2 regions of the Mycobacterium minnesotense genome follow, and region 2 is predicted to be linked to the other one. Evidence: riboswitches for the same ligand, from Rfam matches in the RefSeq annotation. Region 2 holds a riboswitch; the other holds the start of a gene.
What was found. Region 2 has a riboswitch for cobalamin ahead of G6N09_RS04315 (PPE domain-containing protein). Riboswitches for the same ligand answer to the same signal wherever they lie in the genome.
Positions count from the first base shown of each region.

Region 1: it holds a riboswitch for cobalamin, as region 2 does, so the genes downstream of both, metE (5-methyltetrahydropteroyltriglutamate--homocysteine S-methyltransferase) here and G6N09_RS04315 (PPE domain-containing protein) in region 2, are expected to answer to the same signal.

Region 1 covers NZ_AP022589.1:2,922,791-2,938,122, reverse strand. The annotation lists gene G6N09_RS13670 (CaiB/BaiF CoA transferase family protein) at 1-969, opposite strand, end outside; gene G6N09_RS13665 (enoyl-CoA hydratase) at 1,021-1,830, shown strand; gene G6N09_RS13660 (CPBP family intramembrane glutamic endopeptidase) at 1,856-2,575, opposite strand; gene G6N09_RS13655 (gamma carbonic anhydrase family protein) at 2,654-3,172, opposite strand; gene G6N09_RS13650 (crotonase/enoyl-CoA hydratase family protein) at 3,178-3,966, opposite strand; gene G6N09_RS13645 (thiolase family protein) at 3,981-5,126, opposite strand; gene G6N09_RS13640 (SDR family oxidoreductase) at 5,230-5,889, shown strand; cobalamin riboswitch at 5,935-6,135, shown strand; gene metE (5-methyltetrahydropteroyltriglutamate--homocysteine S-methyltransferase) at 6,270-8,540, shown strand; gene G6N09_RS13630 (mycobacterial-type methylenetetrahydrofolate reductase) at 8,615-9,505, shown strand; gene G6N09_RS13625 (cation-translocating P-type ATPase) at 9,796-13,737, shown strand; gene G6N09_RS13620 (crotonase/enoyl-CoA hydratase family protein) at 13,748-14,626, shown strand; gene G6N09_RS13615 (sterol desaturase family protein) at 14,735-15,332, opposite strand, start outside.
Region 2 covers NZ_AP022589.1:877,041-884,270, reverse strand. The annotation lists gene G6N09_RS04325 (NADP-dependent isocitrate dehydrogenase) at 1-2,113, shown strand, start outside; gene G6N09_RS04320 (glycosyltransferase) at 2,141-3,820, opposite strand; cobalamin riboswitch at 3,924-4,081, shown strand; gene G6N09_RS04315 (PPE domain-containing protein) at 4,115-5,710, shown strand; gene G6N09_RS04310 (pyridoxamine 5'-phosphate oxidase family protein) at 5,733-6,389, opposite strand; gene G6N09_RS04305 (aminotransferase class I/II-fold pyridoxal phosphate-dependent enzyme) at 6,429-7,230, shown strand, end outside.

The DNA.
Region 1 (15,332 bases), 2.0 Mb from region 2:
GACGTCGTAGAAGGTGTCACGTTCGGCGATGTGCGAATCGGCCTCAACCTCGCCGAACGCCAGTACCGGTGCCACGCAGGCATCCGAGCCGGCGAACACCGCGGTCCAGTGATCGCGGTCGTGGGCGGCGAACGCCTCGGTGAGAGTGGCCCGCAACTGGGGCCAGCTGGTCACGTCGTTCTGCGCCGGCAACGCCGCGGGATCCAGCTCCAGCTTGGCCAGCAGTTCGGCGTAGAACTGCGGCTCGATGGCACCGACCGACACGTACCGCCCATCGGAGCATTCGTAGGTGTCGTAGTAGGGCGCTCCGGTGTCGAGCATGTTGACCCCACGCTCGTCATTCCACATGCCCTGAGCACGGAAGCTCCACATCATGGCCGACAGCACGCTGGCCCCGTCGACCATCGCCGCGTCGATCACCTGCCCCTTGCCCGAGGTCTGACGTTCCCACAGCGCAGCCAAGATGCCGACCAGCAGGAACATCGACCCACCACCGAAGTCGCCGGCCAGGTTCAGCGGCGGCACCGGCTTCTCGCCGTTGCGGCCGATCGCGTGCAGCACGCCGGTGATCGAGATGTAGTTGATGTCATGGCCGGCCTGCTGGGAACGCGGACCGGATTGGCCCCAGCCGGTCATCCGGCCGTAGATCAGCCTTTCGTTGACCTTGGCGCAGTCCTCGGGACCCAGGCCCAGCCGCTCGGTGACGCCCGGGCGGAAGCCCTCGATCAGCACATCGGCGTTGGCCACCAGCGCCAGCACCAGATCGCGCCCTTCCGGCGACTTCAAGTCGGCGGTCACCGAACGCCGGTTGCGCAGCATGGCGTCCTTGCTGGGTCCACCACCGAACTTCGGCTGCCGATCCACGCGGACCACGTCGGCGCCCAGGTCGCCCAGGATCATCGCCGCGTGCGGCCCCGGTCCGATCCCGGCCAGTTCGATGACCCGCAGCCCCGCCAGTGGTCCCGCCATATCTGCCTCCTCGTCGAATGCCTGTGTGTTCTGCATCCTAGGGTGAGGGCCATGACTGCAATCGACTCCGGCATCGACACCCTCGCAGCGGTGGCAGGCCTGTCCGTCGCCCTGACCGACGGGGTGCTCTCGGTGACCATCGACCGCCCCGACAGCCTCAACTCGGTGACCACCGGAGTGCTGGCCGGGATCGCCGACGCCATGGAGGCTGCCGCCCGCGACCCCCGGGTGCGGGTGGTGCGGTTCGGCGGCGCGGGTCGCGGCTTCTGTTCGGGAGCCGGGATCAGCGCCGAGGATGCGACCGACGAACTGGCGACCGAGATCATCATCGAAGCCAACCGGGCGATCCGGGCGATGGTCGCGCTGCCCAGGCCGATTGTGGCCGTGGTGCAGGGCCCGGCGGCTGGCATCGGCGTATCGCTGGCGCTGGCCTGCGACCTGATCGTGGCCTCCGAGAAGGCGTTTTTCCTGTTGGCGTTCACCAAGATTGGGCTGATGCCCGACGGCGGCGCTTCGGCGCTGGTCGCCGCGGCCATCGGCCGGACACGCGCCATGCGGCTGGCCCTGCTGGCCGAACGACTCTCGGCCGCCGACGCATTGGAGTGGGGACTGATCAGCGCGGTGCACCCGGCCGAGGAGTTCGACGCCGAGGTGGACAAGCTAATGGCCAGCCTGCTGGCCGGACCCGCCGCAGCCTTGGCCAAGACCAAGCACGCCATCAACACCGCGACCCTGACCGAACTCGATGCCACGCTGGACCGCGAATACGTCGGACAGTCGGTTCTGTTGAACTCCCACGACTTCCGCGAAGGCACCCGGGCGTTTCAGGAGCGACGCTCCCCCCACTTCACCGACAACTGAGGTTCGGGGCAGCAGGCGGTTCGCGCTAGAGCCCGAAGATCGGCGGCAACGCCACAACCATCATCAGCCCCCACACCATGTGGGTGATCACCGGCGCCAGGATGCCACCGGTGGCGCGGCGTTCGATGGCGCAGACGGTACCGAGCACCAGCGCAGCCAGTCCCACCATGAGGTTGCCTGCGGTCATCATCGCCGCGACGTAGAGCAGGGTGGAGAACACCATCGGGGAGCGGCGACCGAACGCGCTGAATAGGGCGCCGCGGAAGAACAACTCCTCGGCGATCGCGTTGACCAGCGCGATCACCACCACCAGCCGCCAGGACACCTCGGTGGTGTAGGTCAGGATCGCGACCACCTGATTGGCCAGCAGCGGAATGTCTTGAACCGCAAGCCCGCCGAGCAGGAAAACGGAACCGAGCACCAGACCCACGCCGGTACCGGTGAACACCGGCCGCTCGTTGCGCCCCCGGAACCTCAGCACGCCCAGGTGCAACGGTCCGGCCGCGACCGCACCCACCGTCCAGACTGCGGCCAATACCAGCGACAGCCAGTAGAACGCCGGGTCACCCGGCAGCTTGCTGTGCATCAGGCTGAGCACCGCGGCACCGATCACCACCACGATCCCGACCACGACCCGGCGGCGCTGCACCACTGCCCGTGGTTCGTGATAGGGCGGTGCGACTTTGGTGACGATTTTGGTGATCTCGCGCAGCAGGCCAGGACGGACTGGACTGATCTGGGTCATACGAGACGTCCCCTCAGCGGCGGGTTGAGCACGTCCCTTGAACGTAGCGGCCCAAGTGCCGCCGGTGGCGCAAATGGGCTAGTTCGCCCGATGTAGTTCCCTCAACAGCCCATAACCGACCGCGTTGTACCGGTTGTTGTCGACTTCGGCGTCGCTGAGTTCGCGCCGCACTTTGCCCGGCACCCCCGCCACCAGCGATCGGGGCGGCACCACCATGCCCTGCGGGATCACCGCGCCGGCGGCGACGAGCGACCCCTCGCCCACCACCGCACCGTTGAGCACGATCGCCCCCATCCCGATCAGACAGCCATCGCCGATGGTGCAGCCATGCAGCACGGCGTTATGCCCGACGCTGACGTGTTCGCCGACTCGGCAGGGAAAGTCCTTGTCGACGTGGATGGTGACCCCGTCTTGGATGTTGGACTCGGCACCGATCTCGATCGGTTCGACCTCGGCGCGCAGCGTCGCCGAATACCAAACGCTGGCCCCGGCGGCCAGGCTGACCTGGCCGATCAGGGTCGCGTTGGGTGCCACCCATGACTGGGCGTGCCGCTGCGGAACAAAGTCCCCGATCGAGATGATCAGTGGCTCAGGCACGCCGCTCAACGTGCCTTCCACACCGGCGCGCGCTTCTCGGCGAACGCCCGGGGTCCTTCCTTGGCATCCTCGGACCGAAGCAGGGTGGAGAACTCGCGTCCGGTCCTGGCCCAGCCCGCCACCTCGTCGGTGATGACGCCGTCGTCGACCCCGTAGGCGATCCGCTTGCTGGCCTGCACCGACAACGGTGCATTGCCGGTGATGCGTTCGGCCAGCTCCAGCGCTGCTTCGAGGGCTTTGCCGTCCTCGACCACCCGGTTGACCAATCCCCACTGGGCCGCGTCGGCCGCGGAGATCGGGTCCCCGGTGTAGAGCAGTTCGAGGGCAACCTTGCGGGGCAGCTGGTCGACGATGCGGAACACGCCGCCCGCCCCGGCGACCAGACCCCGCTTGACCTCGGGCAGCCCGAACTGGGCCCGCTGCTCGGCGATCACCAGGTCGCTGGCCAGCGCCAACTCGGTCCCGCCACCGAGTGCGGTGCCGTTGACCGCGGCGATGGTGGGCTTGTCGATGAAGTGCTGCACGTAACCGGCGAAGCCCCACTCCGGGTGTTCGGGGTGGAAGATGTTCTCCCGGTTGGCGATCGCCTTGAGGTCGGCTCCGGCGCTGAAGGACTTGTCGCCGGCGCCGGTGAGCACCACCGCGCGAACCTCGTCGTCGGCCTGCGCCTGTGCCAGTGCGTCACCGATGCCGGCGCTCACGGCGCCGTTGATGGCGTTGCGGGCGTCGGGCCGGTTGATCGTGATGAGCAGGACGTTTCCGCGCCGCTCTACCAGAACGGCCCCTTCACTCACAGCAGCTCCAGCACTCACAACAGCTCCAGAATGGTCGCGTTGGCCTGGCCGCCACCCTCACACATGGTCTGCAGTCCGTAACGAATTCCGTTGGCGCGCATGTGGTAAAGCATGGTGGTCATGATCCGGGCGCCGGATCCGCCGAGCGGGTGGCCCAGTGCGATGGCTCCACCGTTGGGGTTGAGCCTGGCGGGGTCAGCACCGATCTCGGCGAGCCACGCCATGGGCACCGGAGCAAAGGCCTCGTTGACCTCGAACACCCCGATGTCGTCGACACTGAGCCCCGAGCGCTTCAGCGCCTTCTGGGTGGCCGGGATGGGCCCGGACAGCATCATCACCGGGTCAGACCCGGCCAGTGACGCGGTGTGCACCCGCGCCAGCGGGGTCAGTCCCAGTTCCTTGGCTTTTTCCGCCGACATGAACAGCAACGCGGCCGAGCCATCCGAGATCTGGCTGGAGTTGCCGGCGTGGATCACGCCGTCCTCTTTGAAAGCCGGCTTGAGCTGGGCCATCTTCTCCAGGGTGGTGCCGCGGCGAATGCCCTCGTCTTCGCTGACGACATTGCCCTCGGAGTCGGTGATCGAGACGATCTCGTCCTTGAAGGCACCGGCGTCTTGGGCGTTGCCGGCCTTTTCGTGCGACGCCAGCGCGAACTCGTCGAGCGCGGTGCGGCTCAGGCCCCACTGGGTGGCCATCATCTCGGCGCCGATGCCCTGGTTCGGCGTCTGGCTGTAGCGCGCCTTGAAGGAGTCGCCGTACGGCCGGCCGCCGTTGGCCAGCGACGAACCCATCGGAGTGCGCGACATCGACTCGACGCCACCGGCGACGACGACGTCGTAGTGTCCGGCCACCACACCGGCCGCGGCGAAGTGCACCGACTGCTGGCTGGAACCGCACTGGCGGTCCACCGTCACCGCGGGGACGCTCTCGGGCCAGCCCGCGCTCAGCACGGCGGTACGGCCGATGTCGAGAGCCTGCTCACCGGCCTGCATCACACAGCCCCAGATCACGTCGTCGACCAGCGCCGGGTCCACACCGGCCCGGGTGACCAGACCGTTGAGCACCTGGGCAGACAGCTCGGCCGGGTGCACCCCGGACAGTCCGCCGTTGCGCTTGCCGACAGGCGCGCGCACCGCTTCGACGATGACGGCTTCAGCCATGGGTGCTCCTTAGTTTGTTCGCGGTTTGTTGCCTCGATTGTCAACCGGGCCACTCGGCGCTTGTCAGCGGGGGTCACTCCGGGCCTCACGTACCGTCGAATCCATGGCACGCATCGTGATCATCGGCGGCCACGGCAAAATCGCCCTGCTGCTCGCCCCGCTTCTGACTCAATCCCGCCACCAGGTCAGTTCGGTGTTCCGCAATCCCGACCACGCGCCGCAGGTGGCGGCCACCGGCGCGGTCCCTGTGGTGGCCGACATCGAGCAACTCGACACCGGCGGGTTGAGCCGCCTGCTGGCCGACCATGACGCGGTGGTGTTCTCCGCCGGTGCCGGTGGCGGCAATCCGGCCCGTACCTATGCCGTGGACCGTGATGCCGCGATGCGCACCGTCGACGCCGCCGCGCAGTCCGGCGTTCGACGGTTCGTGATGGTGTCCTACTTCGGAGCCGGCCCCGATCACGGTGTGCCCGAAGGCGATTCCTTTTATCCGTACGCGCAGGCCAAAGCCGCCGCCGACGCCCATCTGCGTGCCACCGACTTGGATTGGACGGTGCTGGGTCCGAGCCGGCTCACCGCGGAGCCGGCGACCGGCCGGATCGCCGTCGGCCCCGACACCGGCAAGGCGCAGGTTTCCCGCGGCAACGTCGCGTTAGCGATCGCGGCCTGCCTGGCTGACGACGCGACCATCGGCCGCACCATCGAATTCAATGACGGCCCCACCCCGATCCCGGAGGCACTCGCCGGCGGCCCGGCCGAGTAATCTCGATCACGCAACTGGTCTGCCGTTGCCGCAGTAGTCGCGGCCTCGGCATCGAGCGCAACACGGTGTGTGTGGAGCGCGAGAGGGAACCCGGTGAGAATCCGGGACTGTCCCGCAGCGGTATGCAGGAACGACCGCCGTCATAAGCACTGGTCATGGGTTCGCCCGACTGGGAAGCGACGGCCATTAGGAGCACCTCGGTGCGCGCCTGCGAGTCCGAATACCTGCCTGTTGTGCTGGGCGCGCCGCGCCCGGCGGATCAACGCCTCGCGGAATAGGCGTCTGGTTTTGAGGGTTGTGGTGCTTTATATAGGCACGGGACCGGATCAGCTGGACGACTGCTGGCGTTGACCCACCCTCGTCAATCGAAGGACCACATCGTGACCGCTCAACCCTTTACCGCCACCGTTCTCGGCACACCGCGCATCGGACCTCGCCGCGAACTCAAGCGAGCCACCGAGAGTTACTGGGCCGGCCGGATCGGCCAGGACGAACTGAAAAAGGTGGCCGCCGGCCTGCGCCGCGACACCTGGGCGCAACTGGCCGCCGCCGGACTGGACTCAGTGCCGGTGAACACCTTCTCCTACTACGACCAGATGCTCGACACCGCGGTGCTGCTGGGCGCTCTGCCCGCCCGCGTGGCCGGTGTCTCCGACGAGCTGGACCGCTACTTCGCCGCGGCCCGGGGCAATGCCGACATCGCCCCGCTGGAGATGACGAAGTGGTTCGACACCAACTACCACTACATCGTTCCCGAGATCGGTCCCGACACCACGTTCGCCCTGAACCCGGCCAAGGTGCTCTCCGAGCTCACCGAAGCCAAGGAACAAGGCGTCAACGCGCGGCCGGTAATCATCGGACCGGTCACCTTCCTGCTGCTGAGCAAGGCCGTTGACGGCGCCGCGGCGCCCATCGAGCGGCTCGACGAGCTGACCGACGTCTACGCCGAACTGCTGGGCCAGCTGGCGCAGGCCGGCGCGCAGTGGGTCCAGATCGACGAACCGGTGCTGGTCACCGACATCTCCGCCGACGCCCCCGCGCTGGCCGAGCAGGTCTACAACCGTCTGGGCGCACTGACCAAGCGGCCGGCGATCTTCGTGGCCACGTACTTCGGTGACCCCGGCGAAGGATTGGCGGCGCTGGCTCGTACCCCGGTCGAGGCCATCGGCGTTGACCTGGTCTACGGCCCCGACACCAAGATCGCGTCGGTGCCGGAGTTGGCCTCCAAGACCTTGGTCGCCGGTGTGGTCGACGGCCGCAACATCTGGCGTACCGACCTGCAGGCCGCACTGGCCAAGCTGGCGAGCCTGCTGGGTTCAGCCGAGGCGGTGGCTGTTTCTACGTCGTGCTCGACACTGCACGTGCCCTACTCGCTGGAGCCCGAGACCGGTCTGGACGACGCACTGCGCAGCTGGCTGGCGTTCGGCGCCGAGAAGGTGGCCGAAGTCGCCACCCTGGCACGCGCCCTGCGTGACGGGCGGGACGCCGTGGCGCAGGAGATCGCCGCGTCCAACGCCGCGGTGGCCTCCCGCGAGTCCGACCCGCGCCTGAACAACGCTGAGCTGCGCGCGCAGATCGCCGAGATCCGGTCGGCCGGCGTCCAGCGCGGTTCGGCGCAGGCCCGCCGCGCCGCCCAGGACGAGCGGCTACACCTGCCGCCACTACCGACCACCACCATCGGCTCGTTCCCGCAGACCGTGGAGATCCGCAAGGCCCGCGCCGCGCTGGTGGCCGGGGAGATCGACGACGCCGAGTACACCAACCGGATGAAGTCCGAAGTCGCCGCCGTCATCAAGCTGCAGGAAGACCTCGGCCTCGACGTGCTGGTGCACGGCGAGCCCGAGCGCAACGACATGGTGCAGTACTTCGCCGAGCAGCTGGAGGGCTTCTTCGCCACCAGCAACGGCTGGGTGCAGTCCTACGGCAGCCGCTGCGTGCGTCCGCCGGTGCTGTTCGGTGACGTCACGCGGCCCAACCCCATGACCGTCGACTGGGCCACCTACGCCCAGTCGCTGACCGACAAGCCGGTCAAGGGCATGCTCACCGGGCCGGTCACCATCCTGGCCTGGTCGTTCGTCCGTGACGACCAGCCGCTTGCCGACACCGCCTATCAGGTGGCGCTGGCGATTCGCGAAGAGACCGTGGACCTGGAGGCGGCCGGTATCGCGGTGATCCAGGTCGACGAGCCGGCTCTGCGCGAGCTGCTGCCGGTGCGCGACGCCGACAAGGCGGCGTACCTGGATTGGGCGGTGGGTTCGTTCCGGATGTCGACCTCGGGGGTGTCCGACGCGACGCAGATTCACACCCACCTGTGCTACTCGGAGTTCGGCGAGGTGATCGGCGCGATCGCTGATCTGGATGCCGATGTCACCTCGATCGAGGCGGCCCGTTCGCACATGGAGGTGCTCGACGACCTCAACGCGATCGGCTTCTCCAACGGAGTCGGCCCGGGTGTCTACGACATCCACTCGCCGCGGGTGCCCAGCACCGAGGAGATGGCGGCGTCGCTGCGTGAGGCACTGGGTGCCGTTCCGGCGCAGCGCCTCTGGGTCAACCCGGACTGCGGCCTGAAGACCCGTAAGCCCGACGAGGTGAACGCGTCGTTGGCCAACCTGGTTGCCGCCGCCAAGGACGCCCGCACCGGCCTGTGACCGTCTGACATGTTGCGCCCCAGAGCTTTTCTGGGGCGCAACATGTCCGTTCCGATGAGATACGGAGTTCCCTGGTGCCGCTGAACACCATTGCACTGGAATTAGTGCCGACCAACACCGATCGCGGGCCTGAGCACGCTCGCGAAGAGGCCTTCAAGGTCCTGCGACTGTCCGAGCAGGCGGGTATCGCCGGCCGGATCAGCCACGTGATGATTCCCGGGTTGATCGCCGAAGACGACGATCGGCCGGTCGAGATGGTCCCCAAACTCGACGTCGCCGATTTCTGGTCGGTGATCCGTCCCGAACTGCCCGGCGTACGCGGACTGTGCACGCAGGTGACCGCATTCCTCGACGAGGCGGACCTGCGGACGCGACTCGCGGGCCTGCGCCAGGCCGGATTCGACGGAATAATCTTCGTCGGTGTCCCCCGCACGCTGAACGACGGCGAGGGCAGCGGAGTCGCACCCACCGACGCCTTGTCCAAATTCGACGATCTCGTGGACAACCGGGGAGTCATCCTCATCCCGACCCGCGACGCCGAGCAGGGGCGCTTTGCCTTCAAATGCGACCGGGGTGCCACGTTCGGGATGACGCAGCTGCTCTATTCGGATGCCATCGTGGGATTCCTCCGCGACTTCGCCCACGTCAGTGACCACCGGCCCGAAGTTCTGTTGTCGTTCGGCTTCGTGCCGAAGATGGAGTCCAAGGTGGGACTGATCGATTGGCTCATCCAGGACCCGGGGAACGAGGCGGTCGCCGCCGAGCAGGACTTCGTGCGGAAATTGGCCGCAGGCGAACCCGATGCCAAACGTCGTCAGCTACTCGATCTGTACAAGCGGGTCATCGATGGTGTGGCCGAGCTGGGCTTCCCGTTGAGCCTGCACTTCGAGGCTCCCTACGGCATTGCGAAGCCGGCATTCGACACCTTCGCCGAGATGCTCGCCTACTGGTCGCCGCGCTCCTGAAACCGCCTCGAAACCGTCTGCAACGCAGAGCATTCACCGGCATTTCAAGTCGGGTCTCGGCGGCGTTCAGCCGCCCGCCGCTTACCGGCCCTACGGTCGGTGGCGAAGGGGAGTAGTTCCTACCCGCCACACCGGTGGCGGATGTGAATGGTCGTCAATACGGCGGGTCGCCTCGCCCGGTCATTCAGCGGACCCAGGACTTTCGCGAGCGAGACCTTCGGACGATTCACCATGTCGACCGAAGGTTCCGCGCGCTCTCTCAGGCTTCGGTCGCCCAGCGAAGGAGACCGATGCCCCCCTCGATACCCGCCCTGATCGACGACGCCGAAACGGGCTATGACGTGGTTGCCGACCCACCAGCGGAGGCTGAGCGCCCACGGCGCCACCTTCGTCCGGCCCCCGAACCCGGCGATGGCCTGATAGCGGTCAGTAGTGCCGCAATGGCCGGCATCAACGCCGTCGGCCTGGGGCTCGCCGTTGCCAGTCGCGTTCTGCGGTTTCGCCGGTTGCCCTCCAGCCTCCAGGGCGCGGTCATCACCTTGGACCACCAGCCGCAACTACGCCGCCTGCTGGAGGAACGTATCGGCAAGCGGGCCACCGCCACCGCGTTGGGGATGGCGACCACCGCCGTCAACGCACTCGCTGCGGCGCCGTCGATGCTGGCGGTAGACCTGGCGATCAACACCATCAGGGCTGCCGAAGCGCGCGCGGACACCCGGGCCTGGGCGCGGCGCGAGCCGGAGCTGGCCCGCCCGCCCGCCCGGCCGGCCCAGCGCACAGCGGAATCACCGGAGAGCCCGGTCGACCAACACCTACAACGCGGAACCTGGATTCAGGCGGTGGGCGCCGCCGTCGTCGCCGCGACCAGTCGCGACCCCGAGCTGGCCGGCAATGCCGCATTGGTCGCGGTGCCCAAGGCAGCCCGAGCCACTCACGAATCGTTTGCGGCCACGCTGGGCCGCGGGCTGGCCAACCGGGACGAGGCATTACAGATCGACCCTGACAGCCTGCGCCGACTCGACCGCGTCGACGTGGTGATCTTCGATCCGCGGGTGCTGCGGACCGAATCATTGCGCCTGGAGCGCCTTCGCGGCGCCGACGAGAAGGATCTGACCGCCTGGGAGGGCGCCCGGGCGATGCTCGCGGAAGGCGAACTGCGGCCAGGTTGGCATCCCGTCACCGGCCGCCCCGGCACCGAGGCACTGTTTGCTCCGGCGCCGCATCCGCTGGCGGCGGCGACACTCGCGCAGACACAGCGCGCCCAGGTGCAGACGGTGACCGCGGACGACTCCATCGGCCTGGGAGTACTGCGGCCCGCGTTCGACGAAATCGCTCCCATGACAGGCGATTCGATCGACGGCGCGCTGCTCGATGCGGTGCGTGACTACCAGCAGGAAGGCCACACCGTCGCGGTGATCTCCTCGGCGGCCACCCAGGCACTGTCGGCGGCCGACCTCGGCGTCGGCATCCTGGCCGACGCCAGCGAGCCGGTGGCGGATCTGATCGTCGATGACCTGTCGGGGGTATGGCGGGTCCTGCATGCCCTGCCCGCAGCCCAAGCGGCCACCCGCCTTGGTATCGCCTTATCCACCGGCGCTTCGGCATTGGGTTCGATGCTGCTCATTCCCACCGTGCGAGGACGCGGCCCCGAGCCGGTCGCGCTGGGCGCGGCCGCGGGTCTGGTGTCCGGCTACTGGTCGGCCCGCCAGGTGATCACGGCGCCGCTGCCCCGGCCGGTCCCCGTCGACGAATGGCATGCCATGTCGGTCGAACAGGTGCGTGCCGCCCTGGCCTCGCCGTCGCAGCCCGAATCCGCCCCGGACGCCGATACCGCCACGCGGCATGTGATCTGGCAGTTCCTGGACGCCGTGCGTGACGAACTGTCCGACCCGTTGACGCCCGTCCTCGGACTGGGTGCGACTGCCACCGCGCTGCTGGGCGCACCGATCGACGCGCTCATGGTCGGTTCTGTGCTGGTCAGCAACGCCGTCCTGGCGGCCGGTCAACGGTTGAGCGCCGAGCTGCGGCTGGATCGGCTACTGGCCGAGCAGATCCCGCCCGCCTGGAAGGTGACGATCCGGCCCGATGGCACACGCGACCGGGTTCAGGTGCTCCCCGAGCAGCTGCAGCGCGGCGATCTGATCGAGGTGGGTCCCGACGATGTAGTGCCCGCCGATGCCCGGGTGATCGAACTGGAGAAGTTGGAGGTCGACGAGGCCTCACTGACCGGTGAGTCGTTGCCGGTGACCAAGCAGATCGATGCCACCCCGGGCACCGAGCTGGCCGAGCGGCGTTGCATGCTCTTCGCGGGCACCACGGTGGCCTCCGGGACCGGTCTGGCGTTGGTGACCGCGGTGGGCCCCGACACCGAGGTGCGGCGCGCCGCCGACTTGGTCACCAGCCGGCATGGGGATATCGGCCTGACCCATCAGCTCGGACAGATCACCAGCCGGACCTGGCCGCTGAGTCTGATGGCCGGCGGTTTGGTCAGCGTGCTCGGGGTGTTGCGGGCCACCCGGCTGCAGCAGGCGGTGGCCAACGGAGTGTCGGTGGCCGTCGCCGCCGTCCCCGAAGGCATGCCGGTGGTGGCAACGCTGGCTCAGCACGCCTCAGCCCAGCGCCTCACCAAATCCGGTGTGCTGGTGCGGGTCCCCCGCTCCGTGGAGGCCCTGGGCCGCGTCGACGTGGTGTGCTTCGACAAGACCGGCACCCTCAGCGAGAACCGGTTGCGGGTCACCGAGGTGCGCACGGCGGCCGAGCATTCCCGTGATGAGGTGCTGCGTTGCGCGGTGCGCGCGACCCCGTCGGCCAAGGGACGGAGCCACGTCGACGCCACCGACGCCGCGATCGTGGCGGCGGCCGAACCGGTGCCCGGCGCCGTCGCACCGGGGGCCGCCGATGCCCACCTGCCGTTCCGTTCCGGGCGGCCCTTCGCGGCATCGGTGTTCGGCACCGAATTGACCATCAAGGGTGCACCCGAGGTGATACTGGCTGCCTGCGACGATGTCGCGGCCGACATCCACGACGTGGTGGAGCAACTGGCCGACGAGGGACTGCGGGTGCTGGCCGTCGCGCGGCGTGAGCTCAGTCCCGCTCAGGTGCAATCGCTTTCGGCCGATCCCGACGACCCCGAAGCGCAGCTCGCGACGCTGGCGCAGCAGTGCGCCGGCGGTCTGACGCTGGTCGGATTCGTCGGCATCGCCGACACGCCACGCGCCGGGTCCGCCGGGCTGCTGGCCGAGCTGCACCGCCGGCAGGTGCCCATTCGGATGATCACCGGTGATCATCCGACCACCGGCCGCGCCATCGCCCGCAAGTTGGGTGTGGCGCTGTCGCCCGATGAGGTCATCACCGGCTCGGAATGGGAGACGCTGTCGGGCAAGGAGCAGGAACGTGCGGTGGCGGAGCGGGTGGTGTTCGCCCGCATGTCGCCGGCGAACAAGGTGCAGGTCGTGCAGGCGCTGGAACGCAGCGGCAAGGTGTCGGCGATGGTCGGTGACGGCGCCAACGACGCCGCCGCCATCCGGGCCGCCACGGTCGGCATCGGGATCGTCGCCCAGGGCAGCGACGCCGCCCACACGGCCGCCGACGTGGTGCTGCTCGACGGCAAGATCGAGACACTGCTGGACGCCCTCAATGAGGGCAGCCAACTGTGGCAGCGGGTGCAGGCGGCGGTGGCGGTGCTGCTGGGCGGTAACGCCAGCGGCGCACTGTTCGCGATCATCGGGAGCGCGCTGACGGGTCAGGCACCGTTGAGCACCCGGCAACTGCTGCTGGTCAACATCGTGACCGACGCGTTCCCTGCCACCGCACTGGCGATCAGCCAGCCTCGGCGCCCCATGCCTTTCGGGGGTCGCGGGCCCGATGAGAAGGCGCTGTTGCGCGCGGTGACGCTGCGGGGCACGACCACCGCCAGTGCCACCCTTGCGGCCTGGTTCATGGCGCGGCTCACCGGTTTTCCCCGACGCGCCTCCACCGTGGCGCTGGTCGCCCTGGTGACCACCCAGCTGGGCCAGACACTGTTGGAGTCACGCTCGCCGGTGCTGCTGGCGACCGCGGGTGGGTCGTTCGCGGCAATGGCCCTGTTGATCAGCATCCCGGGCATCAGCCAGTTCATGGGGTGCACGCCGCTCGGCCCGATCGGCTGGGGCCAGGCGCTGAGCTCGGCTGCGGTCGCGACCACCGCGTCGGCCATCGTGCCCCGCTTCTTGTCCGGCGCCGAGGCCCACTAGCCTCGGGGAGATGGAGTTCACCACGCTGCGCCATGAGGTCGAAGACGGCGTCCTCACCGTGTATTTGGACCGGCCGGACAACCTCAACGCGTTCACCGTCGAGATGGCCGAAGAGCTGGAGTGCACCTTCGTCGGGGTCAACGACGATGACCGCATCCGCGCGGTCATCGTCACCGGGTCCGGGCGTGCCTTCTGCGCGGGCATGGACCTGTCGAGTTCGGGCAATGTGTTCGGGCTTGACGAGTCCAAGTCGCCGTCGCTGGCCGACATGGCCGACCTCGGCGACCCCGAGCTGGCCCGGGTGCGCGACACCGGCGGGCGGGTGACCCTGGCGGTCTACAACTGCCGCAAGCCGGTGATCGCCGCGGTCAACGGGCCCGCGGTCGGAATCGGTGCCACCATGATGCTGGCCATGGATGCCCGGATGTTTTCCACCAAGGCGCGTTTCGGCCTGGTGTTCGGCAAGCTGGGCATCACCCCCGAGGCGTGTTCGACGTGGTTTCTGCCCCGGATCGTCGGCATGCCCACGGCACTGGATCTGCTCTACCGCGCCGACATCCTCGATGCCGAGGGTGCGCGCGCCTGCGGTATCGCCCAGTCGCTACACGAACCCGATGCCCTACTGGCCGACGCGCGGGCGCTGGCTGACGCCTGGACCAAGGGTCGCTCGCCGGTGTCGTTCGCACTGATCCGCCAGATGCTCTACCGCAACTCCGCGCAACCAGATCCGGTGGAGGCGCACCGGGTCGATTCGCTGGCGATGTTCTACACCAGCATCGGCGACGGCGCCGACGGCGTGCGGGCCTTCTTGGAGAAGCGCGACGCGCAGTTCACCGCCCAGGCCTCGCAGATGCCGCCGTTCTACGACGAGTGGGTCAAGCCCGTCTAACCCCGGCTAGCCCCGTCCGCCCCGGCTCACCCACCGCCGAGCGTGAAGTTAGCTTCACTCTGCGTAGTCGAGTGTGCAGCTAACTTCACGCTCGGCCGGGGGCGGGCTTCACGCTCGGCCAGGGGCGGGCTGCCAGCCCGGGCCGCGAAAGAGGTGGCCCCACACCGAGCGCCAACCGCGCGCCGTGCGGATGTCACGCCAGATGGCCACGTACTCGTGGGTGGCCACCCGCACCGGGTTGAAGGTGTCGATGTTCTTGGTCAGCCCGTAGATCACGCGCTCGCCCTCGGGCTCAAAGGTGCCGAACAGGCGGTCCCACACGATGAGGATGCCGCCGTAGTTCTTGTCGAGGTACTCGGCGTTGGAGCCATGGTGCACACGGTGGTGTGACGGGGTGTTGAAGACGAATTCCACTGGCCGCCAGAGCTTTCCCACCCGTTCGGTGTGGATGAAGAACTGGTAGAGCAGGCTGATGGACTGCTGCAGCAAGATCATCCACGGGGCGAATCCGGCGAACGCCAGCAGTATCCAGAACGGCACCGCGGTGAACGGCGTCCAGGTCTGGCGCAGCGCGGTGGACAGGTTGTAGTGCTGGCTGGAGTGGTGCACCACGTGACTGGCCCAGAACACCCGGATGGTGTGGTGGGTGCGGTGATACCAGTAGTAGGCGAAGTCGTCGGCGAGGAACAGGGCGATCCAGGTCAGC
Region 2 (7,230 bases):
CAGCGACATCTCACTTGCGGCCCGCATCCTGGCCGCATTCCCCGACTGTCTGACTAACGAGCAGCGGGTGCCGGACAATCTCGCCGAACTCGGCCGGCTTACCCAGCTGCCGGACACCACCATCATCAAGCTGCCCAACATCAGCGCCTCCGTGCCGCAGCTGGTCTCAGCCATCAAAGAGCTGCAGGGCAAGGGCTTCAAGCTGCCCGACTACCCCGAGGACCCCAAGTCCGAGCAGGAGCGCGACGTCCACGACCGCTACGCCAAGTGCCTGGGCAGCGCGGTGAACCCGGTACTGCGGGAAGGCAACTCGGACCGTCGTGCCCCCAAGGCAGTCAAGGAGTACGCGCGCAAGCACCCGCACAGCATGGGTGAGTGGTCACAGGCCTCCCGCACGCACGTCGCGACGATGAAGCACGGCGACTTCTACCACGGTGAGAAGTCGATGACGCTGGACCGCGACCGCGACGTCAAGATGCAGCTCACCACCAAGAGCGGCGAGACGATCGTGCTCAAGGAGAAGGTGTCGCTGCTGGCCGGCACGGTCATCGACTCGATGTACATGAGCGTGCGTGCGCTGCGCGAGTTCTACGAGGAGCAGATGGAGGACGCCCGTAAGACGGGCGTGATGTTCTCCCTGCACGTCAAGGCCACCATGATGAAGGTCAGCCACCCGATCGTGTTCGGCCACGCCATCAAGGTGTTCTACAAGGACGCCTTCGCCAAGCACCAGAAGCTCTTCGATGACCTGGGCGTCAACGTCAACAACGGTCTGGTCGACCTCTACAACAAGATCGAGACGCTGCCGGCCTCCCAGCGGGAGGAGATCATCGAGGACATGCACGCCTGCCACGAGCACCGCCCCGAGCTGGCGATGGTGGACTCGGCCAACGGCATCACCAACTTCCACTCACCGTCGGATGTGATCGTGGACGCCTCGATGCCGGCGATGATCCGTGCCGGCGGCAAGATGTACGGCGCCGACGGCCGGCAGAAGGACACTAAGGCCGTCAACCCGGAATCCACCTTCGCCCGGATCTACCAGGAGATGATCAACTTCTGTAAGACCCACGGCCAGTTCGACCCGGCCACCATGGGCACCGTCCCCAACGTCGGGTTGATGGCGCAGAAGGCCGAGGAGTACGGCAGCCACGACAAGACCTTCGAGGTCCGCGAGGCCGGCGTCGCCGAGATCGTGGACCTGGCCACCGGCGAGGTGCTGCTGACTCAGAATGTGGAAGCCGGCGACATCTGGCGACTGTGCACTGTCACCGACGCCGCCATCCAGGACTGGGTGAAGCTGGCCGTGCAGCGGGCTCGGGCGTCGGGCATGACGGTGGTGTTCTGGCTGGACACCGAGCGTCCGCACGAGGACGAGCTGCGCAAGCTGGTCAAGACCTATCTCAAGGACCACGACACCGAGGGCCTGGAGATCCAGATCATGCCGCAGGTCTGGGCCATGCGGTACACGTGCGAGCGGCTGATCCGCGGACAGGACACCATCGCCGCCACCGGCAACATCCTGCGCGACTACCTCACCGACCTGTTCCCGATCCTGGAGCTGGGCACCAGCGCCAAGATGCTGTCGATCGTGCCGCTGATGGCCGGCGGCGGCATGTACGAGACGGGAGCCGGCGGTTCGGCGCCCAAGCACGTCAAGCAGCTGGTGGAGGAGAACCACCTGCGCTGGGACTCGCTCGGCGAGTTCCTGGCGCTCGGCGCCAGCTTCGACGACTTGGGTGCCAAGACCGGCAACGCCCGCGCCAAGATCCTGGGCCAGACCCTGGATTCGGCGATCGGCAAGCTGCTCGACGCCAACCAGAGCCCGTCGCGCAAGACCGGGGAGCTCGACAACCGCGGCAGCCAGTACTACCTGGCCAAGCACTGGGCGCAGGAGCTCGCCGGGCAATCCGAGGATGCCGATCTCGCCCAGCACTTCGCCGGTCTGGCGGACGCGCTGGCCAAGAACGAGGACGCCATCCTCAACGAGCTGAACGTGGTGCAGGGCAAGGCGGTGGACATCGGCGGCTACTACTCGCCGGACCACGACTTGACCGCGGCGGTCATGCGGCCCAGCCCGACCCTCAACGCTGCGATCGACGCCAAGGACTGATGGCGGGCGGCCGATCTACCTGTTGACTCACTCCAAGACGCAGAGCACTTCGTCGAGAGTGGCGGTGCCGCCGGCGTGACCCAGTCGGGTGGTGTCGAACATCGCCGGGCCGGTGGCAACCGTCTCGGTCAGCAGGTAGCGGCCGGCGTCGGGTTTCCGGCGCACGGCGTCCTCGGCGGCGCAGGTGCCGGTCAGTTCCACGGCGTCGGTGAAGTTGATGCCCACCTGGGAGACATGTGGTTCGGCGTGTAGTACGCCGATCAGCCTGGTGATCAGATTTTCCGGGGCAAAGAGCCGCCAGCCCGACTCCAGTCGGAGCCAGTAGCGGCCACCGACCGCGGCGCTGATCACGGTGTCGGGATCGGCGAATTCCAGGAAGGGATACTGCTGCGCCAGCACGGTGCGGTCTTGCACGGACAGGCCGGTGTCGATCGCCAGGACGCGTCCGACGCGCGCTACGTCCAGACAGCAGTTCAGGAACGAGTTCAGGGTCTGCTCGGTGCGGGCTCGGTCAGTTCCGGTGCTCAGGCTGACCGTAACCTCGGCGCCGGCTGGCCCGGCAACTAGGCTGTGCGCCAAGGCTTCTGGGTAGCTCGATGCTGCCTCAAGCATGGCCGGAACCGAAAAGTCGCGGTTGGCAGCGATACGTTGCCGTTCCTCTTCGGGGACCTCGGTGCTGGCAATAAGACCTCGGCACAGGGTGAACGCTTCGTCGTGCCTGCCGAGCCATGACGCGCACACCGCACGCTCGTCGATAGCACGCAAGGTATAGACCCCCGCATCGACGAAAAGTTGCTCGTCGGGGAGCGGGATCTCGGTGGCCAGCTTGGCGAACAGGTAACCGAGCTCGTAGCGCCCGTCGGCGCGATATGCGAACGCTATGCAATACAGCGGCTCGGCGCGGGTCGGTCGAAACTCCCAGGCCCGAAGGTAAGCCGCCTGCACTTCTGGCCACGGTTTCCCGAGCACCTCCATGGTGCTGGCTGTGCGATACAGCGAGTAGAACACCTCTTCGGCGAAGCCCCCCATTTCAGCGCGCCGCGCATACCACGTGCACGCGGAGGCGAAATCCTCCAGGTCGAAGTAGCTCTGGGCCAGATAGAAGACGGACCGGGTGTCCTCGGGGTTGCGTTCGACCTCGGCCAGCAGGAGATCCCGGTCGCGGGCATATTTGTGTGAGTCCAGGTTACGGGCGCCCAGGCGTCGTGATTCGACGGCGAAATCGCCGCCGATGCGGGTATTGGTGTGGTTTTCATCGCAGACCGGGTGCTCATGGACCACGCCGACGTAGCGCACCGGCAGCCCATCGCGGAACAGTTGGGGGCGCCAGCCGGCGATGGCGTCCTGCCGGATGCGCAGGTCGTAGATATCGGCGTCCAGGCCGGTGAAATCGGGCGTGCCCACGATCGTGTCGTCGGCGTCCATCATCCAGATGTAATCGGCGTGGCCCTGGGCCAGGGCCAGTGCCTCGGTGCGGTTGTGCCCGAAGTTGCGCCAGGGCCGTTCGTAGAGCTCACCGGGGATGCCCAGGGCGGCCATGTGGTCGCGGATCACCTGTTGGGTGCCGTCCTGTGATCCGGTGTCGACGATCACCCACGAACTGATGTACGGCGCGGTGGCGTCCAGCACCTCTCGAATGATGTGGGCCTCATCGCGGACGATCATGTTGAGGCAGATCGTGGAGCGCGCGTTCGCCGGATCGGACACGGTCGGCAGATTACCTGGTGGCCGGTGGGCCGGCGGGAGAGTTCACGCGCGTCACCGAGCGCGAATCCGGCGGCGAACACGCCGACAGATTCGCCCTGGATTTCAGACTCGGGGGTGGTGACGTCGCCGCCGTGCGAGAATTCGCCGGTAAGGCGATGACGATGTCAGGAATCCGGTGCGAGTCCGGAGCGGTCCCGCCACTGTCATCGGGGGAGGCACCTCACCCGAGAGCCAGATACTCACGTCGTCGCATCCTGCGATACCGGGCGGATGACCCCGAGAGAGCTGGCGATCGTGACCGCGCCGATCTGGATGAGTTCACCTCCGGAGCTACATTCGGCCCTGTTGTCCGCCGGTCCCGGTGCCGGTCCGCTGTTGGCGTCGGCGTCGGCGTGGAACGCACTGAGTACCGAATACGGCGCAGTCGCCGATGAGCTGATGGCCCTGCTCAGTGCTGTGCAGTCCGGGGCGTGGCAGGGGCCTGCCGCCGAGGCCTATGTTGCCGCGAACGTGCCCTATCTGGCCTGGCTGGTCCAGGCCGGCCTGGTCAGTGCGGTCACCGCCGCTGCGCAGCACACCGCGGCCACCGCCTACAACACGGCGATGGCGTCGATGCCGACGCTGGCCGAGCTCGCCGCCAACCACGCCACCCACGCGGTGCTGGTGGCGACCAACTTCTTCGGGGTCAACACCATCCCGATCACGCTCAATGAGGCCGACTACGGCCGGATGTGGTTCCAGGCCGCGGCCGTGATGGCCACCTATCAAGCCGTCGCCGGTACAGCGGTGGCGTCGAGTCCGCAGACCGCCGCGGCGCAGCCGATCGCCACGGCCGGCTCTGCGGACGCCGGCCAGCCGCCATTGCCGCCGGATCGGCAGAACGAGATCATGGAATGGTTGCAGAACAGCGGCTATATCGACTTTTACAACACGGTGCTGCAGCCGATGATCAACGAGCTGGCGAGCAATCCCTTCTTTCAAACGATGTTTGGCGGATTCAACCCCTGGCTCACCATTCTGGGCAACCCGCTGAGCTTCTTCAGTCCCTACAACATCGCGTTCGCGATCGGTTATCCGATGGATTTCGGTTCGTTCGCCGCCTACCTGTCACAGACCTTCGCGTTCATCGGCGCCGATATCGCTGCCGCCTTCGCAACCGGGAATCCCAGCACCATTGCCTTCACGCTGATGTTCACCGCCGTGGAAGCGGTCGGCACCATCATCACTGACGTGATCGCCCTGCTCAAGACGCTGTTGGAGCAGGCGGTGGTATTGATCCCGGTGGTTCTGCCGATGCTGACCGCGGCACTGGCGCCGCTGGCCGCGGCACCGCTGGCGGGGCTGGCCGGGTTGTCGGGTCTGGCTGCGCTGCCGGTTGTTCCGGTGCCACTGGCGCCGGTGCCGCCGCCGTTCGCCGGGTTGACGGTGGCTCCCACCCCGCCGGTGTCCGCGCCCGTCGCGGCGCCCGTCGCGGCCGCTGCCCCGCCGCCGGTACCGGTGCCGCCCGCACCCGGACCGCCTCCACCGCCCGCACCCCCGCTGTCCCCCGGGGACAGTCTGGCCGCGATGTACCTGGTCGCCGGAGTGAGCCAGCCGGCCCGCCGAGCCGCAGGCACCAGCGCCCGCCGGCGCAAAGCCGCCGAACCCGCCGAGGCCATTGCGCCGGCGGAGCCTGTCGTGGCAGCCGAATCGGCCAAGGCCCGTCGGCGCCGCCGGGCCAAGACCGACATGATCGGCCGCGGATACGAGTACATGGATCTCGAAGACCCCGACAGCGCCGCAGCGCCGAGCGGGCTCACCGCGTTGAGCGGGGACGCGTTCGGCGGCGGCGCCGTTGCCCCCATGACGCCGGGCACCTGGATGACGACACGCCGCGCGCAGGCGCACTAGCCGGTTCGACGGCTGCCGGGTGTCACCGTGGCCTGCGGTAGTCCCGAAGATACGAGGGCAACGCGACGGCCGGGTCGAGGTCGGCGGCGGGTTCCGGACGCCCCGCGACCAGGCTCAGCGGAACGACCCCCGCCCAGTGGGGCAATGCGACATCCTCCGGCTCGTCGCTGGGGCCGCCATCGCGCACCGAGGCCGACACTTCGAGAAGATCGAGGGCCAGCACCGCGGTCGCGGCCAGCTCCCGGCGGTTGGGCGGCCGGACATCGACGGCCCTCCCCGGCGCGACGTGATTCAGCAGCGCATCTAGCCCGAGCCGCTTTTCGCCCTCGCTTTCGACCAGACGCGCCGAGCCGATCACCACCACCGAGCGGTAGGCCATCGAATGGTGCAGGGCCGAGCGAGCCAGCACCAGTCCGTCGACCAAGGTGGCGGTAACGCAGACCGGCAGGCCGGCGGGGCCGGCCGCCAGCACCGGTCCGCTGCCGGTCGAGCCATGCAGATACAGCGTCTCGTCGACCCTGGCGTGGGTGGTCGGCAACACCACCGGGTGACCGCCCCGGGAGTAGCCCAGGTGACAGATCAAGGCTTCGTCCAGGATCCGATGCACCGTGTGGCGGTCGTAGCGTGCCCGCTCCCGGTACCGGGTGGGGGTGGTCTGCGGGGTCGGCGCATAGGACATGAGTTGCCTCCGTTAATGTACTAGTGCAATATAGGAGTTGTGGCAGTACAATACATCATTACGGGTGAAGGCGCCGAGGCTATCGCGGCCAGCATCGAGGAGGGGATTGCCTGTGGTGCCCTCGCGCCCGGATCCGCATTGCCGCCGATTCGCGGCCTGGCTCAACGGCTCGGCGTGAATCCGAACACCGTGGCCGCCGCCTACCGGTTGCTGCGTGAGCGCGGCGCCGTCGAAAGTTCGGGCCGACGCGGCACCCGGGTGCGCGACCGGCCGGCGACAACGCCGCGGTCGCTGCGCGGACTGGCTGTACCGCCGCAGGTGCGCGACCTGTCCACCGGAAACCCCAACCCGGCGCTGCTGCCGGTCGGGCACGCGACATCGGTGCCCGTCGGTGCGGCCGTGCTCTACGGGCAGCCCCCGATCGCCCCGGAACTGGCCGGGCACGCCGCGGCCGACCTGGCGGCCGACGGTGTGCCGGCCGCGCATCTCGCGGTCACCTCCGGAGCGCTCGACGGCATCGAGCGGGTGCTGTGCGCACACCTGCGCCCCGGCGACAGGGTGGCCGTCGAGGATCCGGGATGGCCCAACCTGCTCGACCTGCTGGGCGCCCTGGGGTTGACCGCGGAGCCGGTGGGGGTCGACGACGATGGACCGCTGCCCGCCGATCTGGCCCGCGCGCTCAGACGTGGAGTGCGCGCCGTGGTGGTGACCAGCCGCGCGCAAAACCCCACCGGAGCAGCGGTTTCCGCTGAACGTGCGCATGCGCTGCGGGAGCTCTTGGACGGATCCGATGTGCTCTTGATCGAAGATGACCACGGCGCGGCCATCGCCGGAGCGCCGC